2 regions of the Aestuariibius violaceus genome follow, and region 1 is predicted to be linked to the other one. Evidence: riboswitches for the same ligand, from Rfam matches in the RefSeq annotation. Region 1 holds a riboswitch; the other holds the start of a gene.
The links. Region 1 has a riboswitch for cobalamin ahead of AADZ90_RS03450 (DUF1636 family protein). Riboswitches for the same ligand answer to the same signal wherever they lie in the genome.
Positions count from the first base shown of each region.

Region 2: another riboswitch for cobalamin. It lies ahead of AADZ90_RS04420 (HupE/UreJ family protein); the one in region 1 lies ahead of AADZ90_RS03450 (DUF1636 family protein).

Region 1 is NZ_JBFONT020000001.1:695,046-702,854, reverse strand. It holds gene AADZ90_RS03495 (complex I NDUFA9 subunit family protein) at 1-63, opposite strand, end outside; tRNA gene AADZ90_RS03490 (tRNA-Leu) at 188-274, shown strand; gene AADZ90_RS03485 (ABC transporter substrate-binding protein) at 493-1,317, shown strand; gene AADZ90_RS03480 (amino acid ABC transporter permease) at 1,319-2,173, shown strand; gene AADZ90_RS03475 (amino acid ABC transporter ATP-binding protein) at 2,173-2,901, shown strand; gene AADZ90_RS03470 (hypothetical protein) at 2,971-3,117, opposite strand; gene AADZ90_RS03465 (hypothetical protein) at 3,168-3,572, shown strand; gene AADZ90_RS03460 (PepSY-associated TM helix domain-containing protein) at 3,614-4,915, shown strand; gene AADZ90_RS03455 (DJ-1/PfpI family protein) at 5,000-5,815, shown strand; cobalamin riboswitch at 5,891-6,106, shown strand; gene AADZ90_RS03450 (DUF1636 family protein) at 6,208-6,618, shown strand; gene AADZ90_RS03445 (ABC transporter ATP-binding protein) at 6,615-7,397, shown strand; gene AADZ90_RS03440 (ABC transporter substrate-binding protein) at 7,410-7,809, shown strand, end outside.
Region 2 is NZ_JBFONT020000001.1:886,509-894,317, forward strand. It holds gene cobN (cobaltochelatase subunit CobN) at 1-1,182, opposite strand, end outside; gene AADZ90_RS04400 (GNAT family N-acetyltransferase) at 1,256-1,702, opposite strand; gene AADZ90_RS04405 (hypothetical protein) at 1,756-1,920, shown strand; gene AADZ90_RS04410 (GNAT family N-acetyltransferase) at 1,926-2,372, opposite strand; gene cobW (cobalamin biosynthesis protein CobW) at 2,441-3,484, opposite strand; gene AADZ90_RS04420 (HupE/UreJ family protein) at 3,557-4,204, opposite strand; cobalamin riboswitch at 4,320-4,548, opposite strand; gene smc (chromosome segregation protein SMC) at 4,778-7,809, shown strand, end outside.

The DNA of each region.
Region 1 (7,809 bases):
CTCCTCGGTGATATAGCGGCCGACAAACCCCGACCCGCCGAAAACCGTAACCAGCCCATCCATGCGGCACACTCCTTCAAGCAGTATCAGCGGTTTAGCCATGGGGTTTCGGGGCGGCAAGGCGCAAAGCGGCGGATCGCCCGTTGACAGCGCCCGCACCTCGGCCTAGAGGGCTGTCGCGCGACCTGCCCAGGTGGCGGAATTGGTAGACGCGCCAGCTTCAGGTGCTGGTGTCCGTATGGACGTGGAGGTTCGAGTCCTCTCCTGGGCACCATTTCACGGAAATCCCCTGTATTTCAGTGCAGTAGTCGGGCTTTGCTCCTATATCCGCCTGAGGTCGCCGCTGATAGCATGCTGCCGCATATCGGTGAGCTTAAGCGAACAGGGCGGGAACCTGGAACCACAAGTGGCGAACCAGAGGCCGAGGATCATGGACAAATTCCGCCCCGCCTTTACGCTGGTGGAAGAAACCCGATCAGGATGGACCACACCATGAAAACCGCGCCGCTTACCGCGTTTCTCCTCTGCGCCACCGCGACGGCCGCCTTGGCTGACGCCCACGGCCAATGCGCCGAAGGCAAGACCCTGGAGGACGGGGTCCTAACGATCGCGACGGGCAATCCCGCCTTTTATCCGTGGGTTCTGAACGATGCGCCGGAAAGCGGCGAAGGGTTCGAAGCTGCCGTCGCCTATGCGATCGCCGCCGAGATGGGGTTCGAGTCCGATGCCGTGCGTTGGGTCAGAACCTCGTTCGACGCCGCGATCCAGCCGGGAGCGAAGGACTTCGACTTCAATCTTCAGCAATACTCGATCACGCCAGAACGGGAAGAGATGGTCGACTTCTCAGAGCCCTACTATTCCGCCGCGATGGCGGTCCTGACGACGGAAGCGGTGGTCGAGGCGGGGGCGTCGCCCTCACTTGACAGCCTGCGCGGACTGCGCTGGGGCGCCGTGGCGACGACAACGGCACTGCCCATGTTGACCGAAACGGTGTCGCCCGATCGCGACCCGCTTCTTTATGGCGACAATACCGACGTGACCGCGGCAATGCAGGCCGGCCAGATCGATGCGGCCTTCTTCGATCTGCCGACCGCACTCTATCTCGCTGCCGTCGTGGTAGACGGCGGTGTGGTGCTGGGCCAGTTCCCTGTCGACCGGACGATAACGCCTGATCGCTTCGGCCTGCTGATGGAAGACGGCAGCGCGCTGCGCGAATGCGTCGACGCCGCCATCGGCGCGCTGACCGAAAACGGCCGCCTGGCCGAAATCGAGGCGGAGTGGCTACAAGAGGCCACCGGCGTTCCCGTGATCGAGTAAGATGGCTGACGCACCGATGGTGGGGGCGGGGCCACAGCGGCCTGCCCCGACACGCCGCCAGAGCTACGAGGCAAAGCTGAGGCGGCGCGGAATCCTGATCGCCGCGGGCTCTACCATCGCGGTCGTGCTGGCCATCGTGATCCTCGTGCCGCGCGCCCCGGGATGGGAGGCCGTCAGGCGCAGCTTCTTTAACGGCGAAGTGTTTGCGGAAACCTTCCCCGGCCTTCTTCGCGCCTTCATGCTGGATGTCGCGATCTTCCTCTGGTGCGCCCCTGCGATTGCCATTGTCGGCCTGATGATCGCGCTTTGCCGGGACGCCAGCGCGCCAGCGCTCTTCCCGCTGCGCGCCTTCGGGGCGCTCTACACTGATATCTTCCGCGGACTTCCAGTGATCCTCGTTGTCTATCTGATTGGATTCGGTGTGCCGGGGCTGGGCCTGCCACGGCCTTGGAACTCACCCTATATCTGGGGATCGCTGGCGCTGATCCTCGTCTACGCGGCTTATGTGGCCGAGGTCATCCGATCGGGCATCGAGTCAATCCACAAGAGCCAACGGGCCGCCGCCGCCTCTCTCGGTCTCTCGGAGGCCGATACGATGCGCTACGTGATCTTGCCGCAGGCGATCCGGAACGTGGCCCCCGCGAATATGAACCTCTTCATTGCGTTGCAGAAGGACGTCGCGCTCCTGAGCTTCATAGGTCCTGTAGAGATCTTCCGGCAGGCTGGCGTCTACAAGTCACTGATGGCGAATTTCACGCCCTATGTGGGCGCGGCGGTGATCTTCCTTGCCATCACGATCCCGGCCACGCGCTACGCCGATTATCTTCTCGCACGGCAAAGGCGGCGGCAGGGGTGATGGCGAAACTGGAACTAAGGGGCGTCGCAAAGGCCTTCGGGGACAATGCCGTCTGCCGGGGAATCGATCTGAGCGTTGAGGAGGGGCAGATGGTCTGCCTCATCGGTCCGTCCGGGTCGGGGAAGTCCACCCTCCTACGCTGCATCAACCTGCTAGAACCGATCGATGACGGCGAGATCATGCTCGACGGGGAAGATATCAGCGTGCCGGGACTCGATCCCCAGCCAGTGCGGGCGCGGATCGGGATCGTCTTTCAGTCCTTCAACCTCTTCCCCCACATGACAGCCGCCGAGAACGTGATGCTGGCCCCGCGCCGGGTGCATGGCAAAAGCCGAGAGGCCTTGGCTGCGCCTGTCCGCGCGCTGTTTCAGCGCTTCGGGCTGGGCGACAAGATGGGCCATTACCCTGATCAGCTGTCCGGCGGTCAGCAACAACGCGTCGCGATCATCCGCGCGCTGGCAATGTCGCCCGAGATCATGCTCTTCGACGAGATTACCTCGGCGCTTGATCCCGAGCTGGTGGGGGAGGTCCTCGACGTCCTCCGGCAGTTACGGGGCGAAGGGATGACGATGGTCTTGGCCACCCACGAGATGGCCTTCGCGCGAGAGGTCGCTGACAAGGTCTGTTTTCTGGACGGCGGCATGATCGTCGAGGAAGGCCCGCCTGCAACGATCTTTTCGACCCCGCAGGAGCCGCGCACAAAGGCGTTTCTGAAGCGCGTGGTTTGAGGATGCGCGGGTCTGACGCCACAGGTTCCCGTTCTGAGATTTGATCTCCAAAGCCTGCCTCGGGGATCTTTAGTCTTCGGTTCCGCCCCGCATTTCGCACCCGACGACCTGATGGTGTTGGTGAAACTCCGAAACGTTGGCAGAGCTGATGACGTCACCGCAGGTGAACATACCAGGACTCAAGTCGCGGGCGCGGCGCGTCTCGAAGCGTATCATCTGAACGCTCCCTCCGGCCTCTGCGGCAATCTGGCATGAGGGATCCACCATTGCCCGTTTCGATGGGCACCTTCCTCGGCTATCACTCGCCCATGCGATGCGCGGTTTTACGACCCCTCCTGGTTCTTTCCCTGGTCCTCGGCCTTCTGGTGCCGAAGATGGGGGTCGTGCTGGTCGAGCTCATTCCAGGCTGGCAGACGATGGTGATCTGCACAGGGGGTGAGATGGTTGTGATGACGATCTCACCCGAGGGAGAGCCTGTGGAAGTCGAACAGGACGGGGCAGAGCCATGTCCGCCGGCGAATGTCATCGCCGATGCAGAACAGGATATTCCGCGCTGGGTCTATCTTGCCCGGGACTATGGGGATCAAGCGATCCATCGCCCCAGCCTCCGGCGAGATCTGTCCGTCATCCTGATACGCGGGCCAACCCGCGCACCGCCGCTGCCGATCTGACCAAAGTCCTCAGATCGAAGCTAAATTCAGGATACTGCTACATGACCGATGTCACTGCATCGGCGCAGTCCGGCGCAACAGCGACCGGCGGCGCCTTCTACCGCCTCGTGTGGAAATGGCATTTCCTTGCCGCTCTCTACGTTCTGCCGTTCATGGCCTTGCTGGCCATCACGGGCGGCATCTACCTTTACAAACCTCAGATCGAAGCCTGGCTCTACGCGGATCGTCTGACCGTTCCCATCGGGGCCGAAGCGATGCCGCATGAAGCACAGGTCGATGCTGTCGCAGAGATAGCCGGGATAACCCGCCTGCGTGGTGTGACCGATCACGATGCCATCGACAGATCGACCGTGATCGAGTTTGACGATGCCGACGGTGTCCGCTCAATCGCTTGGGTCGATCCCTACACGGCTGAGGTTCTGGCCGTAACACCCCGAGACGAGATGGTCATGCAGATCGTCCGCAAACTCCATGGCGAGCTTCTTTTGGGCGATCTTGGTACCAAATTCGTTGAACTCGCAGCCCATTGGGCCATCGTGATGTTCATCACCGGGGCCTATCTCTGGTGGCCGCGTGGCTCCAGAAGCTGGGGGAAGGCGTTCCGTCTGCCGCGCGGCAAAAGCCGGAGCTGGTGGCGCGAAACCCATCTCTTCACCGGATTTCTAGCCACGATCCTTGTCGTTCCGATCATCATAACCGGTTTGCCCTGGACCGATGTCTGGGGCGGCGGCCTGTCCTACGTGCAGGAACGTACCGGGCAGGACAGTCGCAGCTTGCGCTTCGGCGGTGACGTTCCGGACTCGACCGAATCCGAGGGCGATCCGATCCCCTTTGCCGACGTCTTCGGCATCGCCAAAGCCGAGGGTCTGGTTGCACCTTATGAGATGCGTCCACCCACGGATACTGAGGGCGCCTTCTGGATCCGCTCGGCCAGTATCGACCGCTACAACCAGACCGAACTGATCATCGACCAGTATTCTGGCGCGGTTCTGATGCGGCATGACTTCTCTGATAACCCCGTGGTCGCCCAAGGCATCTCGCTGGGGATCTCATTCCACCAGGGTGAACTCTACGGATGGGTCAACCTTCTGCAAAACACAATTGCCGCGACCGCAGCGCTTGTTCTGGCGGTCTCCGGCTTCGCTGCCTGGTGGTTGCGCAGACCCAAGGGAAGCCTTGGCGTACCTGCCGCACCGGATGCAGCGCTTGGCACCGGAATGATCTTTCTCATCATCGGGCTCGCTCTGCTGTTCCCGCTGATGGGTGCCTCACTCATGCTCGCCCTGATCCTCGACTGGGTGCTCTTCCGCCGCCTCGGCTGGTTTCGGGCTCACACGGCGTGACGATCCCAGGCGGGCCAACAATCTGGCCCGTCCCCCTCAGATTTAGGAGACAAACCAATGATCGACAGACGAACCTTCGCTTTGATGGCGGCACTTGGCCTCATTAGCACCCCGGCACGATACGCAACGGGACAGCAAGCCATTCCGCCGGCGTCGCCTCGCGCCGACCTTGATGTGCCCTTGCATGATATGTCGGGCTGGCCCGAGGACTGGACCGGCGACGAACAAGTGCTGATGCTGGCTTATCCAGGCATGACCGCGCTTGATCTGGTCGGGCCGCAATACATGTTCGGCAGCCTTTGGGGCGCAACGGTCCAGGTCGTTGCCAAGACCCGTGAACCCGTGGTCAGTGACACAGGCCTCACCATCCTGCCCGACATCACGTTTGACGAGGCGACCGACGCACCCGATGTGATCTTTGCACCAGGCGCGATCAGCGGCTTGCTGAACGCCATGGAAGACGACGAAACCTTGGACTTTCTTGCCTCCCGCGGCGAACAGGCGCGATATGTCACGGCGGTCTGCACCGGGACCCTGCTCTTGGGACAGGCCGGTCTGCTGGAGGGCTATCGGGCGACCACGCACTGGCTGGCGATGGATGTGCTTGATGCCTTCGGCGCGATCGCCGTCGATGACCGCGTCGTGCGCGACGGCAACCGTATCACCGGCGGCGGCGTTACTGCTGGCATCGATTTTGGCCTGGCGATCATCGAGGAGTTGCGCGGCACCGAATATGCACAATCGGTGCAACTGCTTGCGGAATACGCTCCGGAGCCGCCCTTGAACGCTGGTTCACTCGAGACCGCCCCTCCCGCGGTGCGCGATCGCATGACGAACATGTTCGCAGGGTTCGAGGTCCATGCCAGGTCTGTCGCGTCGCTGCGACGGAAGGGAGGCTAGGGATCCGCGATCGGCGGTGCCCGTCTGATGCGATGTGCAACCTCTGATCGCTGTATTGACATTGCACGTCGGGGCGCGAAAGCTCGCCCCGATGGTTCCCAGACGCCAGCGGCCGACGGGATGAAAAAGGGAACATGGTGCGGTGTAGCCATCAGGCGCCAAATCCATGACTGCCCCCGCAACTGTAGGCGGTGAGCCAACCTGCAAACACCACTGGGCCAGACGGTCTGGGAAGGTGCAGGCAAGCGAAGACCCGCAAGTCAGGAGACCTGCCATCTGATTGCAACTCGAACCCAGGCGGGGTGTCCTGGATGGAGGCCGAAGATGGTTATCACGGGCTTGCCCGGCAACAGGATTGGTCCCCGCTTCCCCGCCAGCGCGCGGAGGGCGCCATGGATCACGAAAAGACATATCATCGCATCACGATCTGCACCTCATGCCGCCATAAGGGCGAGATCTGCCGCCCGGGCCATGCCCTGATCGAGAAGCTCCGAACCGCGATCGCAGCGGGCGGTGACAGCATTTCTGACCAGTTCGAGATCTCGGGCGTCGCCTGTATGGCGGGCTGCGACCGCCCTTGCACGGTGGCCTATCACGGTAGCCGGAAGGCAACTTATCTGTTCGGGGATATCGAGGCGGATGCGGATATCGGCGACTTGGTCGCCTTCGCTCGGCTATATGCCGACCTCCCGGATGGCTGGTATTCGTCGTTCGACCGTCCGGGTAAACTGCGCCATACGACACTTGCCCGCATCCCGGCGGCCGTCATCGCAATTGAAGCGGTTGGCGAACCGGTCTCATGAGCGCCGCTTCCCTCGCCGTCGAAGATGTCAGCTGGGCGCCGCGCCGGGATCGCACGCCGATCCTGCATCCCACAAGCTTTGCTCTGAATGCAGGCGATGTCCTCGGCATCGTTGGCGCGAACGGGGCGGGCAAATCAACGCTTCTGCGCCTGCTTTACCGCTACCACAAGCCGCTGACGGGCCGGATCCGCGTGGGCGTGGATGATATCTGGGCCCTGGCGCCGCGTGCCGTTGCACGCAGGATTGCGGCAGTCCTCCAGGAGCAGCCTACGGACTTCGCGCTGACAGTCCGCGATATCGTCTCGCTTGGACGGACACCCCATCGCGGCGGTTGGGCGGTCTCAGGCAAGCGCGATCAGACCATAGTCGAGGAGGCATTGACCCGCCTTGACTTAGGCGGCTTTGCCCATCGCCAACTGGGCACGCTTTCGGGCGGCGAACGCCAGCGTGTCATGGTGGCCCGCGCGCTTGCGCAGGAGCCGCAGGTGCTGGTTCTGGACGAACCGACCAATCACCTCGATATCCGCCACCAGCTTGAAATGGTGGCCCTGATCCGCAGTCTGGATCTGACCATCGTCACGGCGCTCCACGATCTGAACATGGCGGCCGGGGTCTGCGACAAAATCCTGCTGCTCAGGCACGGCCAGATGACAGGCTTCGGGCCGCCAGCGACCGTTCTAAGCGAGACCACCGTTTCAACGGCGTTCAATGTCGCCGCGCGGCGGGAAAGGCTGTCGCTGTCGCAAGATGATCATCTGACCTTTCATCTTCCCCATTGAAGGATATTCCATATGCGCAAGACGCTTCTTCTCTCATTTGTCATTCTCAGTATCGCGAGTGCCGCGACCGCACATGTCACGGTTCAGAGCTGCAATCGCGAGGTGACTTTCGACGCACCGCCCACAGCAGCCATTTCGAACGACGTGAATTTGACCGAGATGATGCTTGTCCTGGAGCTAACGGATCACATGATCGGTTACACCGGCATCTCGGGATGGAGGACGCTGGATGAGGAGATGCGCACAGGGGTCGAGGCGCTTCCGGAACTGTCCAAAAAGTATCCAAGCAAAGAGATCCTGATCGGAGCCGGGGCGGATTTCTTCTTTGCCGGATGGAATTACGGGTTGCGGGCCGGTGGCGAAGTCACGCCCGAGACGCTCGCCCCCTTCGGCATTCAGGTCTACGAGTTGA
Region 2 (7,809 bases), 190 kb from region 1:
GAGGCGGCCGTCCTTGTTGGGATAGTTGGCGAGGATGAGGGCGACTTTGCGGTCCTTTGGGGCGGTGCGGCGGAGGCTGGTCCAGTGGGCGGCGAGTTTCGCGGTAAAGGTGACGCGGTCGCCGCGGGCGCGGTAGGTGGCGATGGGGGCCTGGGTGGCCTCGTCGCGGTAGGCCTCTGTCTTGAAGCTGATGGCGCGGGAGAGGATGCGGCCGTCGACCTCTGGCAGGGCCACGTTCATGGCGATGTCGCGGGCGGAGAGGCCGGAAAGGCCGCCCGACCAAGCCTCTTCGGTGGAGCCTGCGAGGATGGTCTGGAAGACGGGGGCGTCGTTCACGTTGAGCGGGTTCGTGTCGGCCGGCGCGTCGGGGGTGCCGGTGGCGAAGGCGGTGGTGTTGAGGATCGCATCGGGCGGCGCCTCGGCGAAGAGCCGGGCGAGGGTGGCCTGGCTGAGCGGGTCCTTGAGGGAGGCGGCGAAGATGGGCAGCGGGTTCTGGCCCTCTTGCAGCAGCGCCTTCGTCAGGCGGTTGATCGGGTGGAGACCGGCGCCCTGGAGGAGGGCGCGGTAGAAGACGATCGGGACGATGGGGGCGGCCGGGCGCCAGTGTGTGCGGATTTCGGTGAGGTCCGTGGGACCCGTGCCCGGCCAGTAGGCGCCGGCGCGGAGGAGGGGTTTGGCCTCGGGCGGTGTGTCGGTCTGGTCGAGGAGGTGGCGCGCGTAGCGCAGGAGGTTGGCGGCGTTTTCGGGGCCGCCTTCGACGAGGTAGGACCAGAAGTGGTCGTAGGCGTCGTCGGGAAGTGTCGAGAGGGCGCGGAGGTCGGCATCGGGTTTGTCGTCGCCGGGGAGGAGGGCGAGGGGGACACCCGCCTCGGCCAGGCGGGCGGCGTATTGGTCGGTGCCGTAGGGCCAGTAGCCGCGGCCGCCGAGCAGGCGGATGACGACGAGGCGGGAGTGCGTGGCGCAGGCGTCGAGGTGGAGATCGACGCTCATCGGGTGGCGCAGGTGGGTGAGGTTCGCGAGGCGGAGCGTTGGGCCTTCTGCGAGGTGCTGGTGGGCTTCGGAGAGGGCGGCGAGTTCGGTATCGGCCGCCGAAATGACGACGACGTCGGCGGGCGTCTGGCCGAGATCGACGGGGTCGGTGCCGTCTTCTATGGCGCCGGGGGTGGCGGCGATCAGGTGCATTTGGGCTCCGGTCGCCGCTGTGCGACGATGCCTCCGGCGGAGGTATTTTCGGCAAGATGAGGAGGGGTGCGGGTCATGGAGTTATCAGCGGCTTTTCCATGAAGATGGAGTAGGGGCTGTCGGTGTAGGGGCCGAAGGGGTCGCAGGGGGTGAAGCCGTGGCGGGTGTAGAGGCGATGGGCGGCGTCTAGGCCGGTGCCGGTTTCCAGGCGGAGGAGAGGGAGGCCCTCTGTCGTGGCCGTGTCGATGATGTTCGTCAGGAGGCGGTCGGCATGGCCTTTGCCGCGGGCGGCGGGGGCGGTGAAGAGGGACTTGATTTCACCGTAGCCATTCATGCGGGCCAGCGCGCCGCAGGCGTGGGCGTCTTCGGTGAGCCAGAGGGTGATGTGGGGTTGGGCGAGGGCGTCGAGGTCGAGGTAGTGGCAGGCCCCTTTGGGGAAGAGGCTGTTCATCAGGGCGTGGCTTTGCTCGAGCAGGGCCCGGGCCCTTGGGCTGCGGGGATCGGTTTCAACGAGGGTCATGGGAACGGTGCGGCGGCATGGCGTGTTTTCGGGGAGAAAGAGGGAGATACGGCATGGACGATACTGAACGTAGTGAAGCCGAGCGCGAGCCCGAGAAGGAGAAAGGGCAGTTCGACAAGCCGTCGAAGGCGTCCGAGGATTTCGCGATCGATGAGCACAAGGGCAAGAAGATCCGCGGGTTCGAGGATCGGCCGGATCCGGCGGACCCGCCGGAGTGAGGGGGTCATAGCGGCTTTTCCATGAAGACGGAGGAGCCGTTTTCCTCGTAAGGACCAAAGGGGCCGCAGCGGGTGTAGCCGAGGCGGGTATAGATGCGCAGGGCGGCGGGGGAGGCTTCGCCGGTTTCCAGGCGCATGAGGGGGAGGCCTTCTGCGGCCGCGTCTGCCTCGCAGATATCGATGATCGCGTCGGCGAGGCCGGCGCCGCGATGGGCGGGGTCGACATAGATGCGCTTGAGCTCGGCATAGCCGTCATAGGAGCCGTAGCCGCCGCAGGCGAGCGCCGCCCCGTCCCGACAGGCGGCGTAAAAGCGGATGTCGTCATCGATCAGCTGCTGCGGCGAGAAAGCGTGGCGGAGATGCGGGGGATAGAGCGCCGATTGCTCGGCTTCGCTGCCGGCGATCAGCCGGAGCGCGTCGGGGTGGAGCGGGTCAATGCGGGTGACTTCCATTCGAGACATCTGTCGGCAGTACCGAGAGTTGAGGAGGAGGCCCCGGCGCAAGGCCGGGGCGGTGTGGGTCATGCTGACAGCGCCCGTGTGATCGCCGCGCGGTCAAGGCCGGTCTGGCCAATGACGACCAGGCGGGTCTCGCGGGGGCCGGTGAGGGGCGTGTCGTAATAGGTCTCGATCCGCGGGCCGACGGCCTGGAGAGCGAGGCGCATGGGTTTGCCTTCGACGGCGGCGAAGCCTTTGAGGCGCAGGATGTCGTGGGCGCGGATGATGCCCGCGACCTGCTCGGCGAAGGCCGTGGGATCGGTGATCTCGGGGCGGGTGATTGTGAAGCTTTCGAAATCGTCGTGGTCGTGGTGATCGTGGCCGTCTTCGTCGTCGTGGTGATGGTGGTGGATCTCGTGGCGCGCCTTGGTGTCGGCTTCTGCCGCGGCGTTCTGGCCGAGGAGGAGGTCGAGCGGGAGCTGGCCGTGGGCGGCCTTGACGACGCGGACGGCGTCGCGGGATTTGGTGGTGAGGTCGGTGGTGAGCGTTTCCGCCTCGGCCTCGGTCAGGAGGTCGGTCTTGTTGACGACGATCATGTCAGCGCAGGCGATCTGGTCGTCGAAGAGTTCGGAGAGGGGCGTCTCGTGGTCGAGACTGTCGTCGGATTTGCGCTGGGCGTCGACCGCTGCCGGGTCGTGGGCGAAGCGGCCTTCGGCGGTCGCCTTGCCGTCGACCAGGGCGATGACGCCGTCGACGGTGACTTTCGTGGAGATCGCCGGCCAGTTGAAGGCGCGGACGAGCGGCTGGGGCAGCGCGAGGCCGGAGGTTTCGATGACGATGTGATCCGGGGCGTCGTCGCGGGCGAGGAGCTTTTCCATCGTCGGGATGAAATCCTCGGCCACGGTGCAGCAGATGCAGCCGTTTGAGAGCTCCATGATATCCTCGTCGCGGCAGGTAGCGTCGCCGCAGCCCTTGAGGATGTCGCCGTCGACGCCGAGATCACCAAATTCGTTGATGATGAGGGCGATGCGGCGGCCATTTGCCTGGGCGAGGAGATTGCGGATGAGCGTGGTCTTTCCGGCGCCGAGGAAGCCGGTGACGATGGTGGCGGGGATTTTGGCGGGCATGTGTGAGGATCCGGTCGCGCGGTTGCTGGGGGTGAGGCCCCGGCGCGGTGGCCGGGGCTTTGGGCGTGATCGTCAGACGGCGCCGGTGAGCGCGGCGACGATCGGGCCTTCGACGATCTCAAGCGCGAGGAAGGCGCCGACACCGGCGATGCCTGCGCCGATCAGGCGGGCATTGGTCGCTGTGGCGTCGGTTGCGCCGAAAAGCGTCCGGGCGAGCCAGCCGGCGCCGATGGCGATGGCGTACTGGATCGCGGCGAGGCCGATCAGGTAGCCGGTGAACACGGTCGCTGCCGCTCCTCCTTCCTGGCCGGCGATCGTTCCGCCGAAGGCTGCGCCGTGGACGAAGCCGAAGGCGGCGAAGAGGGCGAGGGTGGCGGTCTGGCCGGTCATCCGGCCGGAGGCGAGGATGCCGCCCAAGGTGAGGAGCGAGAGGACGATGAGGCCTTCGGTGAGCGGCATCTGGAAGCCGAGCGAAACAAAGACGCAGCCGGCGAGCATGGTCAGGATGTAGGCCAGCGGTGCTGTCAGGCGGCTGGCGGTGAAGCTGGCCAGGATGCCGACGGCGACGATGAAGAAGAGATGGTCGAAGCCGAGGATTGGGTGGCCGACCCCGGAGAGGAGGCCGTGGGAGAACGTCTCCATCGGTAGGCCGTTCAGCGGGTGGTGGGCGAAAGCGGGCGTCGCGGTGAGCGCGAGCGCGGCGGCGAGATACTTCTTCATGTCTGGTCCCCTTCGGATCCTTTGAAGGGGGCTTTCCTGGGTTGGGCCTCGGCCGCCCTTACGGGCGTTCTCGGCTGACCCCCACGGAACACCCCGTCCGTCGTTGCAGTCACCGGGCGGACCCGGTCGCATGGCTGGTCTCCTGGCTCGCGGGTCGTAGCAACCTGGCCTGCCTTCCCGGGGGGTGCCCCAGTGGCGTTCATCGGCCGGGCGCTCTCCGCTCACAGTCGCGGGGGCGGCTGCGGATCGGGGCCTCCTGCATGGATCGGCCCTTACCGCATTCCCATTTCGTCCCCGGAGGCGGTGTGCGCCTGTCGCGGGGAACCATGCATGGAATGTTGTGGGGCCCGGACAGTGGCGGCGTCAAGGATGATTCTCATCGGGTGGTGCTTTTGGAGGGGGTGGGACGCTCCGCGGGGAGTATTTTGGGCCAGATGAGGAGGGATCTCGGTTAGTAGGGCGCAATATCTTGTGGATAAAGCGGGTTTCAGCCGCAGGTCTGGTGTTTGGGGCGTTGACTCATGGGCGGAGGGCGAGTCACGGTCCGGTCTTGAGCAGAGAAGGAGACCCGTCATGAGGTTTTCCCGGCTGAGGCTGAACGGATTCAAGTCATTCGTCGATCCGACGGATCTGATCATCGCCGACGGTCTGACCGGCGTGGTCGGACCGAACGGCTGCGGCAAGTCGAACCTTCTGGAAGCGTTGCGCTGGGTGATGGGCGAGAACCGCCCGACCGCGATGCGGGGCGGCGGGATGGAGGATGTCATCTTTGCCGGGGCCGCGACGCGGCCGGCCCGGAACTTCGCCGAGGTGTCGCTGGTCATCGACAACACGGAGCGGCTGGCGCCCGCCGGGTTCAACGACAACGACATGCTGGAGATCGTGCGGCGGATCACGCGGGATGCGGGATCGGCCTACAAGGTTGGCGCCAAGGACGTGCGGGCGCGGGACGTTCAGATGCTGTTCGCCGACGCCTCGACCGGGGCGCATTCTCCGGCGCTGGTGCGGCAAGGGCAGATCAGCGAGTTGATCAATGCCAAGCCGAAGGCGCGGCGGCGGATTCTGGAAGAGGCGGCGGGAATCTCGGGCCTGTACCAGCGGCGCCACGAGGCGGAACTGAAGCTGAAAGGGGCCGAGCAGAACCTGTCGCGGGTCGATGACGTGCTGGAGCAGCTGGCGTCTCAGCTGGCCTCGCTCGCGCGGCAGGCCAAGCAGGCGGCGCGGTATCGGGAGATCGCCGAGGCGCTGCGCGAGGCGGAGGGGCTGCTGCTGTACCGGCGCTGGCGCGAGGCGGATCTGGCTTTAGCCGGGGCACGCGATGTGTTGAAAGACCGGTCGGTTGCGGCGGCTGCGGCCGAGCGGGAGGCCATTTCGGCCGGCACGGCACGGGAGGCGGCGGAGGCGGGGTTGCCGCCGGTGCGCGAGGAGGCGGCGATCGCGGCGGCGTTGGTGCAGCGGCTGGAGGTCGAACGCGGGACGCTGGAGGCCGAGGCCGAGCGGGCCGAGGCGGCGCGGGTGGCGTTGGAAGGCCGGGTGGCGCAGCTGGGGCGCGACATCGAGCGCGAAGGCGGGCTGAACCGCGACGCGGAAGAGACGATCGCGCGGCTGGAAGAGGAAGCGAAGGCGCTAGAGGCCGAGAGCGCGGGCGACGCGGCCCGGCAGGCCGAGGCGGAAGCGGCGGCGCGGGAGGCGGCGGAGGTGCTGGCCTCGCGCGAGGCGGCCCTGGCCGAGGCGACGGAGGATGCGGCGCGGCTTGCGGCGAGGCATCAATCGGCGGAGCGGCTGGTCGAGGAGACCGGCAAGGTGCTGGCGCGGGCCCGGTCGGAAGCGGCACGGGCGGCCGAGACGGTTGAAGCGGCGGAGGCCGCTTTGGGCCAGTCCGCGGGAGAGGCCGAGGCAGCGGAAGCGGCCGAGGCGGAGGCGGTGCAGACAGCGGAGGCGGCGGAGGCGGCGTTGGTCGCCGCCGAGGACGCGCGGGCCGCCGTGCAGGGGCGCGAGGCCGAGGCGCGGGCGGCGCGATCGTCGTCGGACGGCGAGGCGAAGGCGCTGGAGGCCGAGACGGCGGCGCTGGAACGCCTCGTGGCACGCGAGGCGGGCGATGGGGATCAGCTGATCGACCGGGTGAGCGTCTCGGATGGCTACGAGAAGGCGCTGGGCGCGGCCTTGGCCGACGATCTGCGGGCGCCTTTGGTGGCCGAGGAAGGCTCGGGCTGGGCGGCGTTGGCGGCTTATAAAAGCGTGTCGGATCTGCCGGGTGGGGCGGCTCCGCTGGCTGATTTCGTCGAGGCGCCGGGGGTTCTGGATCGTCGGTTGGCCTTGATCGGGGTTGTCGGTCGGGCCGAGGGGGCGGCTTTGCAGGCGGCTCTGGCGCCGGGGCAGCGGCTGGTGTCGCGCGAGGGGGATCTATGGCGCTGGGACGGGTTCCGGGCGAATGCGGAGGATGCCCCGTCGGAGGCCGCCTTGCGGTTGGAGCAGATGAACCGGCTGGCTGCCTTGCGCGAAGAGCTGGCAGCGGCGCGGCAGCGCGCCGAGGTGGCGCGGGTCGCGCATGAGGCCTTGGGCGCGGAACTGTCCGAGGCGGTGGCCGCCGATGGGGCGGCGCGGACAGCTCGGAAAGCGGCGGATGCAGCGGTCGCGGAGGCGCAGCGGCGGCAATCCCGGGCTGCCGCAGACCGGGATCTGGCGCAGGGCCGGCTGGAATCGGCGAAGCTGGCGGTGGTGCGGCACGAGGACGAGGCGCTGGCGGCCGAGGCGCGGCTGAAGGAAGCCGAGGCCGGGCTGGCCGAGGTCGGCGACCCGTCGGCGGCGAAGGCGGAGCTGGAAGACGTGCGGGTCACGGTCGAGGCAGCGCGGATGACGATGATGGCCCGCCGGTCGGCCTTTGATGAACTGCGCCGGGAGGCCGAGGCGCGGGCCGGGCGGCGGCGGGCGATCGAGAAGGATCTGGGCGGCTGGCGTCAGCGGCTTGAGAACGCTGCGGGACGGATGGCCGAACTGGTGTCGCGCAAGGCGACCTCGGAAGAGGAGCTGGTCGAAGTGTCCGCGCTGCCGTCGCAGGTGGCGGAGCGGATCGCGGCCTTGGCGTCCGGCAGCGAAGAGGCCGGAACGCGCAAGCGGACGGCCGATGAGGCGCTGGTGAAGGCCGAGACGGCGGCGCGCGAGGCGGATGTGGCCCTGCGGGCGGCGGAGCGGGCGGCGTCCGAGGCGCGGGAAGAGCGGGCGCGGGCCGAGGCCCATGCCACGAGCGCGGAGGAGGCTGTCGAGGCCGCGGCCTTGCGGATCGAGGAGGCGCTCGAGGTGACGCCGGAGCGGCTGCTGGAGGCTCTGGGGGCGGATCCCGACAAGATGCCCGGTGCCGAGGAGATCGAGGTGCGGGTTGCGACGCTGAAGCGGCAGCGCGATGCGCTGGGGGCTGTGAACCTGCGGGCCGAAGAGGATGCGAAGGAAGTCCGCGAGGAGCATGAGACCCTCGCCAAGGAGAAGCAGGATCTGGAGGCGGCAATCGCGGCGCTTCGCACCGGGATCTCGAGCCTGAACCGCGAAGGGCGGGAGCGTCTTCTGACGGCGTTCGAGGAGGTGAACCGGTCGTTCGGGATGCTGTTCAA